2 regions of the Rhizobium sp. RAF36 genome follow, and region 1 is predicted to be linked to the other one. Evidence: riboswitches for the same ligand, from Rfam matches in the RefSeq annotation. Region 1 holds a riboswitch; the other holds the start of a gene.
What was found. Region 1 has a riboswitch for FMN ahead of AB4Z25_RS17575 (6,7-dimethyl-8-ribityllumazine synthase). Riboswitches for the same ligand answer to the same signal wherever they lie in the genome.
Positions count from the first base shown of each region.

Region 1 (7,226 bases):
TCCGATTGGACCAACACCCCCTCGATCCGCGGCGGCTACAGCCATGCCTTGCCCGGCCACGCTGCGGCGCGGCAGGCCTTAGCACGGCCGTTCGACAACCGCATCTTCTTCGCCGGCGAAGCGACCAACCGCACCGATTTTTCGACCGCGCACGGCGCCTATGAAAGCGGGCTTCGGGCCGCCGAAGAAGCGCTGCAGGCGCTCGGCCGGTAGAGCCGTATCCCCCAATTGCAACCGGTAGAGCTTTATGCCACGCTGGCCGTGCCGTTTCGGCATTCGCAGAGGAAGGGGACCCCTCGCATGCTTCTATTTCTTGCATTTTTGATCGGTATCATTGCCGGCCTTCGGGCCATGACCGCACCGGCCGCCGTCGCATGGGGCGCAGCCCTCGGCTGGTTCGACGTATCGCAGACGCCGCTCGCGTTCATGGGCTACAAGTGGACGCCGTGGATCTTCACGGTGCTGGCCGCCGTTGAGCTGATCACCGACCAGCTGCCGACCACGCCAAGCCGCAAGGTGCCGATGCAGTTCGGCGCCCGCATCATCATGGGCGCTTTGACCGGCGCCACGATCGGCGCATCCGGTGGCTCGCTGGTGGGCGGCCTGATTGCTGGTATCGTCGGCGCGGTCGTTGGAACGCTCGGCGGTGCAGCCGTCCGCGGCAAGCTTGCTGCCGCCTTCGGCAAGGATACGCCCGCCGCCCTCATCGAGGACGCAATCGCCATCGTCGGCGCGCTCCTGATCGTATCGGCCGTCGCATGAAGACTTACGACGCCATCTTCATCGGGGCTGGTCAGGCCGGCCCCTTTCTCGCTGCCCGCATGGCTGAGAAGGGCATGAAGGTGGCGTTGATCGAGCGCAAATATCTCGGCGGCACCTGCGTCAATGCCGGCTGCATGCCAACAAAAACGCTGGTCGCCAGTGCCCGCGCCGCGCATGTGGCCCGGACCGGCGGCGACTACGGCGTCAGGATTTCCGGCGCCATCGATATCGACATGAACACGGTGCGCAAGCGCGCCGAGACGGTGACCATGAACGCCCGCAACGGCCTGATCGGCTGGTTCTCGGGCATGAAGACCATGGAGGTCATCTATGGTCATGCGAAATTCACCGGCCAGAAAACCGTCGAGGTGAACGGCGAGACGCTGACCGCGCCGCTGATCTTCCTGAATGTCGGCGCCCGCCCGACTATCCCGGACTTTCCAGGCCTTGCCGATATCGATTATCTCACCAGCACCTCGATCATTCAGCTCGACACCCTGCCCCGCCATCTCGTGGTGATCGGCGGAAGCTATATCGGCCTTGAATTCGCACAGATGTACCGCCGCTTCGGCGCCGAGGTGACCGTTATCGAGCGCGGCCCTAAGCTCGCGTCCCGCGAAGACGAGGATGTTTCGGATGCGATCGAAGAGATCATCGTTTCCGACGGCATCACGGTTCACACCGGCGCGGAGAACATCGCTTTCGCCAACGAGGCTGACGGTGTCGCTGTCTCGATTTCCGGCAAGCCGGATATCCAGGCCAGCCATGTGCTGGTCGCCACCGGCCGCACGCCGAATACCGGCGATCTCGGCCTCGAAGTGGCTGGCGTCGCCACAGACAAGCGCGGCTTTATCACCGTCGATGACCGGCTGATGACCAATGTCGAGGGCATCTATTCGCTCGGCGACTGCAATGGCCATGGCGCCTTCACGCATACATCCTACAACGATTTCGAGATCGCCGCCGCCAACCTGCTCGATGGCGGCGACCGCAAGGTCTCCAGCCGCATTCCGGCCTACGCGCTCTATATCGACCCGCCGCTCGGCCGCGCCGGGATCACCGAGAAACAGGCCCGCGCCTCGGGCCGCAAGGTGCTGGTCTCGAAACGGCCGATGAGCCGGGTCGGCCGCGCCAACGAACGTGGCGAGACTAAGGGCTTCATGAAGATCGTCGCCGATGCGGAGACCAAGGAAATCCTCGGCGCCGCCTTCCTGGGGATCGAAGGCGACGAAGCGATCCACGGGATCATCGATGCTATAAATGCCGGAACCCGCTATCCGGTGCTGCAATGGTCGGTGCCGATCCATCCGACGGTCTCCGAACTCATTCCGACCATCATCGGCGATCTCAAGCCGGTTTGATCAGACAGGCCATCTGACGCGGTTTCCGGACTTGCATTCTTTCCGATTTTGGATTTACCTCGCCCCGTTCTCAGGGCGGGGTGCAATTCCCCACCGGCGGTATCGGGGTTATCCCCGGAGCCCGCGAGCGCTTCCAGCAATGGAAGGTCAGCAGATCCGGTGAGATGCCGGAGCCGACGGTATAGTCCGGATGGAAGAGAGCATGCAGGCAGAACCTCTCCAGGGAGAGGTGACTGATGCTGTTCGCCCAAGGGAGAATTGGGCCGCCACGGCGGCTCGAAGCAACAGCCAGAGATGGCACCCTTGAAAGGCAGAGACATGACAATCGCAACCAAACCGCAGGGTCACCGGATCGCCATCGTGCGTGCCCGCTGGCACGCCGGTATCGTCGATCAATGCGTGAATTCCTTTATCTCGACATGGAAGGCGCAGAGCACCAACGCGGCGGAGGTCGACATCTTCGACGTGCCGGGCGCGCTTGAAATCCCGCTCCATGCGCAGACACTGGCCCGGACCGGCAAGTATGCGGCGATCCTCGGCTGCGCCTTCGTCGTCGACGGCGGCATCTATCGGCACGACTTCGTTGCCGGAACCGTTCTCGACGGCATGATGCGCGTCCAGCTCGATACCAATGTGCCGGTGCTGTCGGCGGTGCTGACGCCGCACCACTTCCAGGAAAGCGAAGCGCATATCGAGTTCTTCATGAACCACTTCGTCATCAAGGGTCAGGAAGCGGCCAATGCCTGCCGGGCGATCCTTGAGGCCCGCAGCAATCTCGCCGTCGCCGCACTCTGATGGCAATGCGCCGGGAAATCACCCCGGCGCATTGATCACTTCGCCGTAAAACGGTGCGCCTTGCCGCGTTCCGCAGCCGGTGCAGTGCTTGTCAGCACCTGGCCGTGGAAACGGCTCAGCTGATCGGTGACGTCGACGATTTCGCTTTCGACACGCGCCGCGTCCCAGCCGAGCGCAACCGCGGCGATGGTGGCAATTTCCTGCAATCCCTCGATCGTCAGGCGCCCCTCGACTGCCAGCGTCGTGCGGCGTAGCACGATATCGGCGAGATGAACGACGAGTTCGTTGCGGGTGATCCAGTCGATTTCCTTGAAGCTGTGCTGCGGCGCGCCGGTCAGTCTCGTATCGTCGGAATGTACCGAAGCGGATGCGAGGATCGCCGCGGCCGTCGTGCCGTACCGGCCCAGCAATTCATCGGCGCGCTCGATCGTCACGCCGCCCTTCGCTGCCAGATCCTTGATCCAGTGACCGCGCTTCTCGCCATCGGCGGGAAAGCCCTTACCGCCGCCGATTGCAAGGTAGCGGGTCGATTCATTGCGGTTCCGCAGCAGGCGGGAGAGAACGGTATCGGCGACCTCCTCGGCGAAGCCCCGGAACGTCGTCCATTTGCCGCCGACCAGCGAGACGATCGCGAACGGGCGGTTGCCTTCGGGTTCCTTCACCGGTGCGGAATGGTCGCGGCTGATGAGGCCCGGTGCCGTCGCATCCGATGCCGGGAGCGGGCGGATGCCGCTATAGCTATAGACGATCTGATTGCGGTCAAAGCGCAGCGTCGGCAGCAGCGAACGGACGCTCTCGAGGAAATAGTCGGTCTCCGGCTCTTCGCAGCGAACGTCATCGGGATTATCGGCCGGAATGTCGGTCGAGCCGACCAGCGCCAGGCCGAGGTAGCTGTAGACTAGGCAGATGCGGCCATCGTCGGCCTCGAAATAGATCATGTGGCCGTTCAAGCTGCGTACCAGTTCGGGATGATCGAGCAGGATATGCGAGCCCTTGGTGCCGCCGATCATATTGGAGGGGGCGCCGAGTGCAGCGTTGACATGATCGATCCAGGGACCGGCGGCGTTGACGACGAGCTTCGGCTTCACCGCGAACTCGCGGCCATCGGCCTGCCGGAATGTCAGCGATCCGCCTGAGACCGTTTCCATCGTGGTGAAATTGGCAGCCAGACTTTTCGGATTGGCATCGAGGCCATCGCGCACGAGTTCATAGACCAGCCGCTCAGGCCGGCTGATCTTTGCGTCATAATAGATGCCGCCGGCGACGATCGCTGGGGTCACATGCGGCATTTCCTTGCGGGCCTGCTTCTTCAGGATCAGCCGGTGTTTCGGCATCACCCGATCGCGCGAGCCGAAGAAGTCGTAGAGCCGCAGGCCGATCTTGATCAGCACCGCACCGCGGCTGCGCGGTGCCGTCTTGGAGCCGAAGAGTGTGCGGATCGCCGCCCAGATGCCGCGCGTCCAGGAAAAGACCGGGATGAAGGTCGGCAGCGGCTCGACGCAATGCGGCGCGTTCTTGAGCAGAAGATTGCGCTCCAGCGTCGACTGCGCGACGAGGCCGAATTCGCCGGTCTCCAGATATTTCAGCCCGCCATGGATGAGCCGTGAAGGTGCTGCACTCGTGCCCGAACCGAAATCCGCCTTGTCGACGATCAGGCAGTTGACGCCCTGCACCGAGAGATCGCGAAACAGCCCGGCGCCGTTGATGCCCGCGCCGATGATGAGAACGTCGATGTCGCCCTCGCCGAGATCGGAGAAGCGCTGCTGCAGATCGGCTGTCATGATGTCATCGTCCTAAATCGCCCGCCGCGGCAGGCATCATTCATTTCAGTTTGCAGCCTGATCGGGCGCCAGCGCCGCAATCTTCGGCCAGAGCGGTGTCATGGCATCGGCGATTTCGCGAAACACTTGGTAACGCTTCTCGTAGTCGGCACTGCGCGCCGGGTCCGGCTGGCAGGTCTTCTCTATGCTTGCGGTATCGCGCGGATCGCTTTGCGGATCGGCATAGATCCCGGCGCCCGATCCGGCGCAGAGCGCCGCGCCCCAGGCCGCGGCTTCATCCGTTTCGGTAACGGTAACCGGCATGCCGAGAATATCGGCAAACATCTGCACGACGGCAGGATTGCGCGAGATGCCGCCCGCCAGACGAGCCCGGTCGAACGAGAATCCGTCGCGGAGCGCATCGACATGGATGCGGTGGTTGAAGGCAATACCCTCAAGCACGGCCCGCAACATGTCGCCGCGATCGTGCCAACCGCCGAGCCCGAAGAACCCGGCACTAGCCTCCGCGCCATAGGGCGAGCCGAAGAGATAGGGATGGAACAGCGCAGTCGAGGGCCGCTTGAATGCCGCATCGATCTCCGGGCCAAGTAACGCGTGAACGGAGCGGCCGTTCGTCTTGGCCTCCAACCGCTCGGCGGCACAGAGCTTGTCGAGAAACCAGTCGTAATTTGCCGTCGAGGCCGGAGAGATCGACATGCTGTTCCAGATGCCGGGTGCAATGCCGTTACGGCAGAACCAGCGCCTGTCGACGCGCGGTTCGGATGATAGTGTTTCGTTGATCGAATATGTGCCGGCGATGATGGCGACGACACCCTTGCCGTATCCCCCGGCGCCGAGCGCCGAGGCGGTGACATCATGCAGACCTGCCATGACGGGCGTGCCTTCGGCAAGCCCGGTCAGATTTGCGGCCTCGCGCGTCACCCGGCCGACGATCTGATCGGAACGGGACGCCGGCGGCAGGGCGTGAACGAGCTTCTGTAGACCGAAGAGCCGCAGCGCATCCTGGCTGTAATCCTGTGTCCTGACATCGGTGAAGGAGGTGCTGGCCTCGGTGCGATCGGTGCCGATGATCCCTGTCAGGCAAAAGCGCAGCCAGTCCTTGCAGCTGATGAAATGGCCGATGCGCTTGTAGCGCTCGGGCTCCATTTCGCGGATCCAGGCGAGCAGCGCCGAGGGTGCGGAGACATGCGGGATCTGGCCGGTCAGTTCGATGGCGCACTGGGCGACATCGCCGTCGGTCCATTCGTTGACGATCGGCCCTGCCCGGCTGTCGAGCGACAGGATGGCGCGGCCGAGCGGCTGCTGATCCCCGTCGAGCAGATAGATGCCGTCGCCATGCGCGGTGGCGGCTATACCCTGGATATCGCTTGCGGGGCGCTTGCTGAGCGCGATCGCCTCGCGGATAGCATCGGCCGTCGCGCTCCACAATTCGCCCATGTCGCGCTCGATATGGCGCGCCTTGGGAATGAACTGCGTGACGCGGCGCCTGCTGACTGCGAGCGGCGTGCCGTCAATGTCGAAAATGACGGCCTTGGTGACCGTCAGGCCACTATCGATCCCGAGCAGACTCGGCATTCGCCTTCCTCACTATCAGCAACCGGTGACCGGGTTACGAGCGCCCTCCGGCGCTCTTGGCGACCACCACGTTGATATCCTTGGACCGCATGCGGTCGATATGCACGGCGTCAGTCTTGTCGTCGACGATGACGACGTCGAACTCGTCCAGTGCTGCGAAACTATGGAGTGCCCGCCGTTCGAACTTGGTGTGATCGGCAAGCAGGATGCGTTTGACGGAACAGTCGAACATGGCGCGCTTGGTATCGAGGGTCTCCGGCGACTGATGCAGCACCGTGCCGTCGCTGATCGCCGACATGGAGATGAAGGCGATATCCGCCCGCAGCCCTTTGATCTCGCTGATCGTCATCCGGCCCATGAAGGCGTTGCACCAGTTGTAATACTGGCCGCCGAGCGCCAGCAGCGTCACGTCATGCATGCCCGTCAGCGCGTTCATCAGCGTCAGCGAATTGGTGATCGCCGTGACAGGCACCTTCGACGGCAGGTGCGCCGCCATCTGCAGAACCGTCGTCGAATCGTCGAAGAAGATCGCCTGCCCGGGCTCGACGAATTGCATCGCCGCCTCGGCAATCAGCTTTTTCTCCGTTGCCTGCCGGTTCGAGCGATAGACGTCGCTCGATTCGATCAGGTTCGTCGCCGCGGCGGTCACGATGCCGCGCGTCTTGCGGAAAAGCCCGCGGCTGACGAGTTCATCGACATCGCGATGAGCCGTCATCAGGCTGATCCCGAAGCGATCCGTCAGGTCTTCGATCCGCATCGAGCCTTCATTCATCACGGCCTCCGCGATCATGCGGCGGCGCGCGATCTGGCGCGTCTGCCGGCTGTCGCTTGTCAGCTCTTCCAACAGATCTTCGCCCTGGCTCGTCTTCTGTGTCACGGGGTCACCCTTGTCGCTGAATTCTGGATCCCAGCTTCGTACAGTGATTGCCACGCCAAGGCAAAAAGGTGAAAC
Region 1 covers NZ_JBFREC010000004.1:496,893-504,118, reverse strand. Annotated here, with positions in the region: gene AB4Z25_RS17590 (flavin monoamine oxidase family protein) at 1-213, shown strand, start outside; gene AB4Z25_RS17585 (DUF4126 family protein) at 301-762, shown strand; gene AB4Z25_RS17580 (FAD-containing oxidoreductase) at 759-2,123, shown strand; FMN riboswitch at 2,186-2,329, shown strand; gene AB4Z25_RS17575 (6,7-dimethyl-8-ribityllumazine synthase) at 2,442-2,918, shown strand; gene AB4Z25_RS17570 (glycerol-3-phosphate dehydrogenase/oxidase) at 2,954-4,699, opposite strand; gene AB4Z25_RS17565 (FGGY-family carbohydrate kinase) at 4,745-6,274, opposite strand; gene AB4Z25_RS17560 (DeoR/GlpR family DNA-binding transcription regulator) at 6,309-7,151, opposite strand.

Region 2 (7,226 bases), on a different contig from region 1:
CGCCATGAGCGGAGATTTCCGAGAGGCCGACCCAGCCGTTTTCAGACTTGTCGAGCGGGTAGCGAACAGCACCCCATTCCTTGCTCTTCGGATTGTAGGAGACGAGCTTGACGAAGCCCTTCTTGTCGTCCTTCCACTCGCGCTGGACAGCCATCCACAGCGTTGCGTCGTCGCCGGAGCCGACGATCGTCACGCCTTCGAAGCCGTAGCGGATCTCGTTATCCGTCAGTTCCTTCGGCAGCGCGATCTCTTCCTTGATCTCGCCCTTCGGGTTGACGTGGTAGAGAGCGTGCGGCGTGAGCTTCTCGCTATTGCCTTCGGAGGCCAGCCAGAACCAGCCCTTGGCATCGACGGCGATGCCTTCAATGTCGAGCTTCTGGGCAGCCGCACCATCGCGCTTGACTGTCAGCGCGTCGGTGATGAGAGCGGGCTTCTTCGTCGCGTCGATCGTGTAGATCGTCGGCTGATTGCCGAGAACGCTGTCGGAAACGGCAAAGAGCTGGCCGGCCTTTTCAGGAACGGCTGCAAGGCCGGAAAGGGCTGCGAAACCGATCGGGTTGCCGTCCTTCTCCGCCGAGACGATCTGCGGATAGGCCTTCTCGCCTTCGGCACGCTCATAGATCATGACGTGCGAGCGCGGGCCGCCATCTTCGCCGAGATCGACTTCGTTGGCGGTGGCAAACAGGTTGCGGCTCGGGATGGCGACAGCGCCCTCAGGCGAAACGCCCGACGGCAGGATCTGCAGTAGTTCCGGATCGGCACCGGTGTCCTTGAAGACGCCGACGACGGAGGCGCGCTCGGCGAGCAGGAAGAACAGCTGATCGTCGCCGAACTTGGCGGCCTCGAGGCCTTCGGGCTCGACGCCCTTGGCGGACGAGCGTCCCTCCGGATAGTGGCTGAGATGGGCAACGGCGCGCTCGAACGAGGCGCCGGATTCGTAGAGAACCTTGCCGGTCTTGTCGAAGATGGTGAAGCCGCGCGAGCCGCCTTCATAATCGCCTTCGTTGGCGACGACGAGACGGTTGTCGTCCAGCCACTTGACGGCGTCGGGCTCGCGAAGGACGCCCTTCGCTTCGCCGGTGAACTTCAGCTGACCGTCCTTCTTGGTGTCGATACCAGAGAGATCGGTGCTGCCGGCGGTGAAATGCGTCTTCACGGTGCCGGTCTTGCCGTCGATGATGACGATCTCGTTGTTTTCCTGCAGCGTCAGGGCGATTTCGTCCTGACCGTTGAAGGAGACGAATTCGGGCTCCGGATCCTCAGGCGCAACAGCCGAGAGACCCGTCAGGGTGACATGCTTGATGGTGCCGCAATCGACGGCGCCAGCCTTGACTTCGAAGATCACCAGATCGCCTGCCGGCATCTGCGGGATCTTGCCGTCGTTGACGTCTTCATCACGCTCGTTCTCGATGGCGATGGTGCCGAGCGTCTTGTCTTTGTTGAGGGCGATCGAGTCCGGCTGACCGCCGAGGTCGCAGGTATTCTCGATCTTCTTGGTGGCAACATCGACGATCGCCAGACGGCCCGACGGCTTCACCTTGCTTTCGCTGGTGTTGACGGCGACGAGCGCCTTGCCAGCCGTCGAAGTAACCGACGTCGGTTCACCGTCCATCATCAGCGCGCCCAGGGCCTTCGGGGCCTTGGCGTCGGTGATATCGACGAAGCCGATCGCGCCGAGCGGGCTGTCGCTGTAGACAAGCGTGTTGCCGTCATCGGTGGCGGTGATGATTTCGGCGGAGGTCGTCGAAAGCTTGTCCTTGCCTTCGGGCAGGTTCGAAGCGACCGGAAAAGATGCGATGCGGTTGAAAACAGGCTCGGCAGCCGCCGGAAAGGCAACGGAAGCCAGAAGCACGGCAGCGAGCGCTGCCTTGCGCGATGAAATAGTCATGAAATCCCCCATGCGTCGAAAAATCGAAACATGGGGGTTTTGAGGGAAGCGGATGACAGAGGGATGACAGGCGATGCGTTTTGCACCGCTTTGCATCAAGCCCCTGCCCGCTCGCGTCTGATCTCGTTGCGCATGATGAACAGCGAAGCCGTCAAAATCAGCGCTGCACCCAGCCAGAGATAACCTGCCGGCGCATAACCGAAGAACAGCCAGCCCGCGAGCACATTGAGCGGCAGCTTCAGATCGTCGAAGGGCTGAACGTAGGCGGCATCCGCCACCGTATAGGCGAGCGTCAGCAGATATTGCGCAAAGACCGTCAGCAGACCTGCAAAGACGAAGAGCGCGAGGGTGAAACCCTCAGGCAACTCGAAGCCAGCGGCAGCGGCAAGCACGCCGTTGATCGGTGTGAGCAGCACCAGCAGCCAGACAGTGATCGTTTCGGGCTTCTCGATGCCGGTCAGGCTCTTGGTGATCAGCGACGAGGCGCCCCAGAAGAGCGCCGAGAGGATCGGCAGCAGGGCTGCCCAGGTGAAGGCATCCGACCAGGGCCGCAGGATGATCATCGCGCCGGCGAAACCGGCGGCGGTGGCTGCCCAGCGCGCCGGGCCGACACGCTCGCCGAGAAACAGACGGGCACCGAGAATGATGAAGAATGGCGAGGTCATTACCAGCGCGATCGCCTGCCAGATAGGCACCGAAGCGAGGCCGGCGACCCAGGCCTCGACGCCGAGTGCGGCGAGCGCTACGCGAACAATATGGCGCCAGGGATAGGCAGTGCGCATGGCCGACAGACCAGTGCGCTTCAGAAACGGCAGCGAGAAGACCAGCGCAAAAGCATATTGCCAGAATGCGGCAGAGGCAGCGGAAAAGCCCATCTTCATCGTCACCCATTGGGTGACGACATTCAGAATGGAAAAGGCGATGCCCGCCAGCACCATGAAGGCGGCACCGGCCATCGCACGCGACGAGGAAAAGCTAAGGGAAGTCTGATTCATGTCTTTCATCCAGAAAGGGACCAACACAAATCAGGACGCATGAGCGCAGGACGGCTGCCGGGCAGACCCTGCCCCGCATGCGGCTCGCGATCATTCTCTTTCATCCGGACTATACCGTCGGCTCCGGAATTGCACCGGATCTGCTGACCCCTGCCCCTTTGCGGGCAAAGCGCTCGCGGGCTTGGGCCGAAACCCTTACCGCCGGTGGGGACTTTCACCCCGCCCTGAGAACTACCGATCCGTAGTTCAAAGGTCTTCCGCCTGCAAGCCGTCCGAAATGCAAAAAGGGTCCGGCTATCGCCGAACCCTTCAAAACTCCGCCTGCCGGTCTCGTTATCCGGCGGCCAAGCAAAACCGGATTAGCCGTTGACGGCGTCCTTCAGGCCCTTGCCGGGCGTGAACTTCGGCACGTTGCGAGCCGGAATATTGACTTCAGCGCCGGTGGACGGATTGCGGCCCTTGGTGGCAGCGCGATGAGAAACGGTGAAGCTGCCGAAGCCAGCGAGACGTACGTCACCCTTGCTCTTCAGTTCGCCCTGGACAACGTCGAAAACAGCGTCGACAGCAGAGGCAGCGTCTGCCTTGGTCAGGCCAGCTTTTTCAGCAACTGCGGACACGAGTTCATTCTTGTTCATGTTTCCACCCCTTTCAATGGTTTGAAACGACTCAATCTGTAAGCCAGGCACAGAATAGGTTTCATCAGGCCCGCCGCAACCCAAAAGCCCTGCAAATCAAGGAAAAGCAAGCACCTCCATAAGGTTTTCACAAAAAAGGCTGGCGATTTACGCCAGCCTTTTCGGGGATTTGCAGCAATTTGACATAAATGTGGCGAATGCCGCTCAATGAGCGATGCCAGCACCTGTGTCGTCAAGGCCTTCGACCGTTGCAATGACCGGCGTTTCAACCGTTCCATCCCACTCGATCGGCTCCGGCCTGCGGATCAGAGCATGCTTGATCACCTCGCCCATGCGCGATACCGGGATGATCTCCATGTTGTTCTTCACGTTATCCGGAATCTCCGCCAGATCCTTGGCGTTCTCTTCCGGAATGAGCACCTTTTTGATGCCGCCGCGAAGTGCTGCGAGCAGCTTTTCCTTCAGACCGCCGATCGGCAGGACACGGCCGCGCAGGGTGATTTCACCCGTCATCGCCACGTTCTTGTCGACCGGAATACCGGTCATGATCGAGACGATCGCGGTTGCCATCGCAACACCAGCCGACGGACCATCCTTCGGCGTCGCACCCTCAGGCACGTGGACGTGAATGTCCGACTTGTCGAAGCGCGGGGGCTCGATGCCGAAATCGACGGCGCGTGAGCGGACGTAGGATGCAGCAGCCGAAATCGACTCCTTCATCACTTCCTTCAGATTGCCGGTGACCGTCATGCGGCCCTTGCCCGGCATCATCACGCCTTCGATCGTCAGCAGTTCGCCGCCGACCTCGGTCCATGCGAGACCGGTGACAACACCCACCTGATCTTCGCGTTCGGCTTCGCCGTGGCGGAAGCGCGGAACACCCAGATAGGTGTCGATGTTCTCAGCCGTGACATGAACCGACTTCGTCTTGCCCTTGATGATCTCGGTGACCGCCTTGCGGGCGAGCTTCATCAGTTCGCGTTCGAAGTTACGAACACCGGCTTCGCGGGTGTACTGCTGGCTGATCGCCATCAGGGCATCGTCGCTGACCGAGAATTCCTGCGGCTGCAGCGCATGTTCCTTGATGGCCTTCGGCAGCAGGTGCCGCTTGGCGATTTCGCGCTTCTCGTCTTCGGTGTATCCGGCGATACGGATGACTTCCATGCGATCCATCAGGGGCGCAGGGATATTCAGCGTGTTCGCCGTGGTGATGAACATCACGTCCGAAAGGTCGTATTCGACTTCCAGATAGTGGTCCATGAAGGTCGAGTTCTGCGCCGGATCGAGCACTTCGAGCAGAGCCGAAGACGGATCGCCGCGGAAATCCTGGCCCATCTTGTCGATTTCATCGAGCAGGAAGAGCGGGTTGGACTTCTTCGCCTTCTTCATCGACTGGATGACCTTGCCGGGCATCGAGCCGATATAGGTGCGGCGGTGACCGCGGATTTCAGCTTCGTCACGAACGCCGCCGAGCGCCATGCGCACGTATTCGCGGCCGGTCGCCTTGGCGATCGACTGGGCGAGCGAGGTCTTGCCGACGCCCGGAGGGCCGACGAGGCACAGGATCGGGCCCTTGATCTTTGTGGCACGCGCCTGCACGGCCAGATACTCGACGATGCGTTCCTTGACCTTGTCGAGACCGAAGTGATCGGCTTCGAGGATCTTCTCGGCATTGTTGAGATCGGACTTGATCTTCGACTTCTTGCCCCAGGGAATGCCGAGCAGCCAGTCCAGATAATTGCGCACGACGGTGGCTTCGGCCGACATCGGGCTCATCTGGCGCAGCTTCTTCAGCTCCGCGTCAGCCTTTTCCTTGGCTTCCTTCGAAAGCTTGGTCTTGGAGATGCGCTCTTCCAGTTCGGCCATCTCGTCGCGGCCTTCCTCGCCGTCGCCAAGCTCCTTCTGGATCGCCTTCATCTGTTCGTTCAGATAGTATTCGCGCTGGGTCTTCTCCATCTGGCGCTTGACGCGCGAGCGGATGCGCTTCTCGACCTGGAGTACCGAGATCTCGCCTTCCATGAAGCCGAGCGCCTTTTCGAGACGGGCCTTGACGCTGGTGGTTTCCAGCATCTCCTGCTTCTCGGTGATCTTGATCGACAGATGCGACGCAACCGTATCGGCAAGCTTCGAGTAGTCGTCGATCTGGCTGGCAGCGCCGACAACTTCAGGAGAGATCTTCTTGTTGAGCTTCACGTAGCTCTCGAATTCCGAGACGACGGAGCGCGACAGCGCTTCCAACTCGACCGGATCGTCGTGCGGCTCTTCGAGCACATGACCGAGGGCTTCGTAGAAATCTTCGCGGGCCGTATAGGCATCGATCTCGGCGCGCGCACGGCCTTCGACCAGAACCTTGACGGTGCCGTCGGGGAGCTTCAGCAACTGCAGAACATTGGCCACGGTGCCGACATTGTGGATCGCGGACGGATCCGGATCGTCGTCGCTGGCGTTGATCTGGGTTACGAGCATGATCTGCTTGTCAGAGCCCATGACTTCTTCAAGTGCACGGATCGACTTCTCGCGGCCGACGAACAGCGGCACGATCATATGTGGGAAGACTACGATGTCGCGCAGGGGCAAAACAGGATAGGCAACACTGCTCGCTACAGACGTTTTCTTCGTCATTTCTTATTCCTTTCCATCGTCCCGTTTCCGGGCTCTCTGGCGCGGCCGCTTGGGACCCGGCCGGCACTCTCACTTGGGTTACAAGTGGAGGTTCTTCTTACCCTTTTCAAGCCACGCCAACGCTCGCGCTCCCTGCTTGTGACAGACTTATTACAAAGGAACGCCCACACTATGACGCGCGTAACTGTAGTGGCGCTTACCAATTCCGAACCGGCTAAAATACTGGGCCGGAAAACACGCTACGGAATCATTCCATCATTGCCGGGGACGCCGCATTCCGCAACGTCAGGAACAGCGTTTTCAAGCTTCTTCTGCAATAATTAACAGGAGGGCTCCCGGTTCACAAAATAGAAAGGGGCTCGCCGCAGGCAAGCCCCTAAATCTAACCATGCCGTCTACGACTATCAGGCAGAAGCGTTGGCCTTCTCGTCCTGACGGTCAGCGTAGATGTAGAGCGGGCGGGCCGAGCCGCGCGCCACTTCCTCGGAGATGACCACTTCGCGGACACCTTCCAGCGCCGGCAGTTCGAACATCGTGTCGAGCAGGATCTTTTCCATGATCGAGCGAAGGCCGCGGGCGCCAGTCTTACGGACGATCGCCTTGCGGGCGATTTCGCGAAGGGCATCCTCGTGGAATGTCAGTTCCACGTCTTCCATCTCGAACAGGCGCTGATACTGCTTGATGAGCGCGTTCTTCGGCTCCGACAGGATCTGGATCAGCGCGTCCTCGTCCAGATCCTCAAGCGTCGCCAGAACCGGCAGACGGCCGATGAACTCGGGGATCAGGCCGAACTTGACCAGATCCTCGGGCTCGAGTTCGCGCAGCACTTCGCCGACGCGGCGGTCATCCTGCGCCTTGACACTGGCGCCGAAGCCGATCGAGGTCTTCTCGCCACGGGCGGAGATGATCTTGTCGAGGCCGGCGAAAGCGCCACCGCAGATGAACAGGATGTTCGTGGTATCGACCTGCAGGAATTCCTGCTGAGGATGCTTGCGGCCGCCCTGCGGCGGTACCGAGGCAACGGTGCCTTCCATGATCTTCAGAAGCGCCTGCTGGACGCCCTCGCCCGACACGTCGCGGGTGATC
Region 2 covers NZ_JBFREC010000005.1:97,682-104,907, forward strand. Annotated here, with positions in the region: gene AB4Z25_RS18505 (esterase-like activity of phytase family protein) at 1-1,888, opposite strand, end outside; gene AB4Z25_RS18510 (DMT family transporter) at 1,984-2,892, opposite strand; FMN riboswitch at 2,972-3,119, opposite strand; gene hupB (DNA-binding protein HupB) at 3,243-3,518, opposite strand; gene lon (endopeptidase La) at 3,723-6,140, opposite strand; gene clpX (ATP-dependent Clp protease ATP-binding subunit ClpX) at 6,545-7,226, opposite strand, start outside.
Region 2: linked by a shared signal. The riboswitch ahead of AB4Z25_RS18510 (DMT family transporter) and the one ahead of AB4Z25_RS17575 (6,7-dimethyl-8-ribityllumazine synthase) in region 1 are both predicted to bind FMN.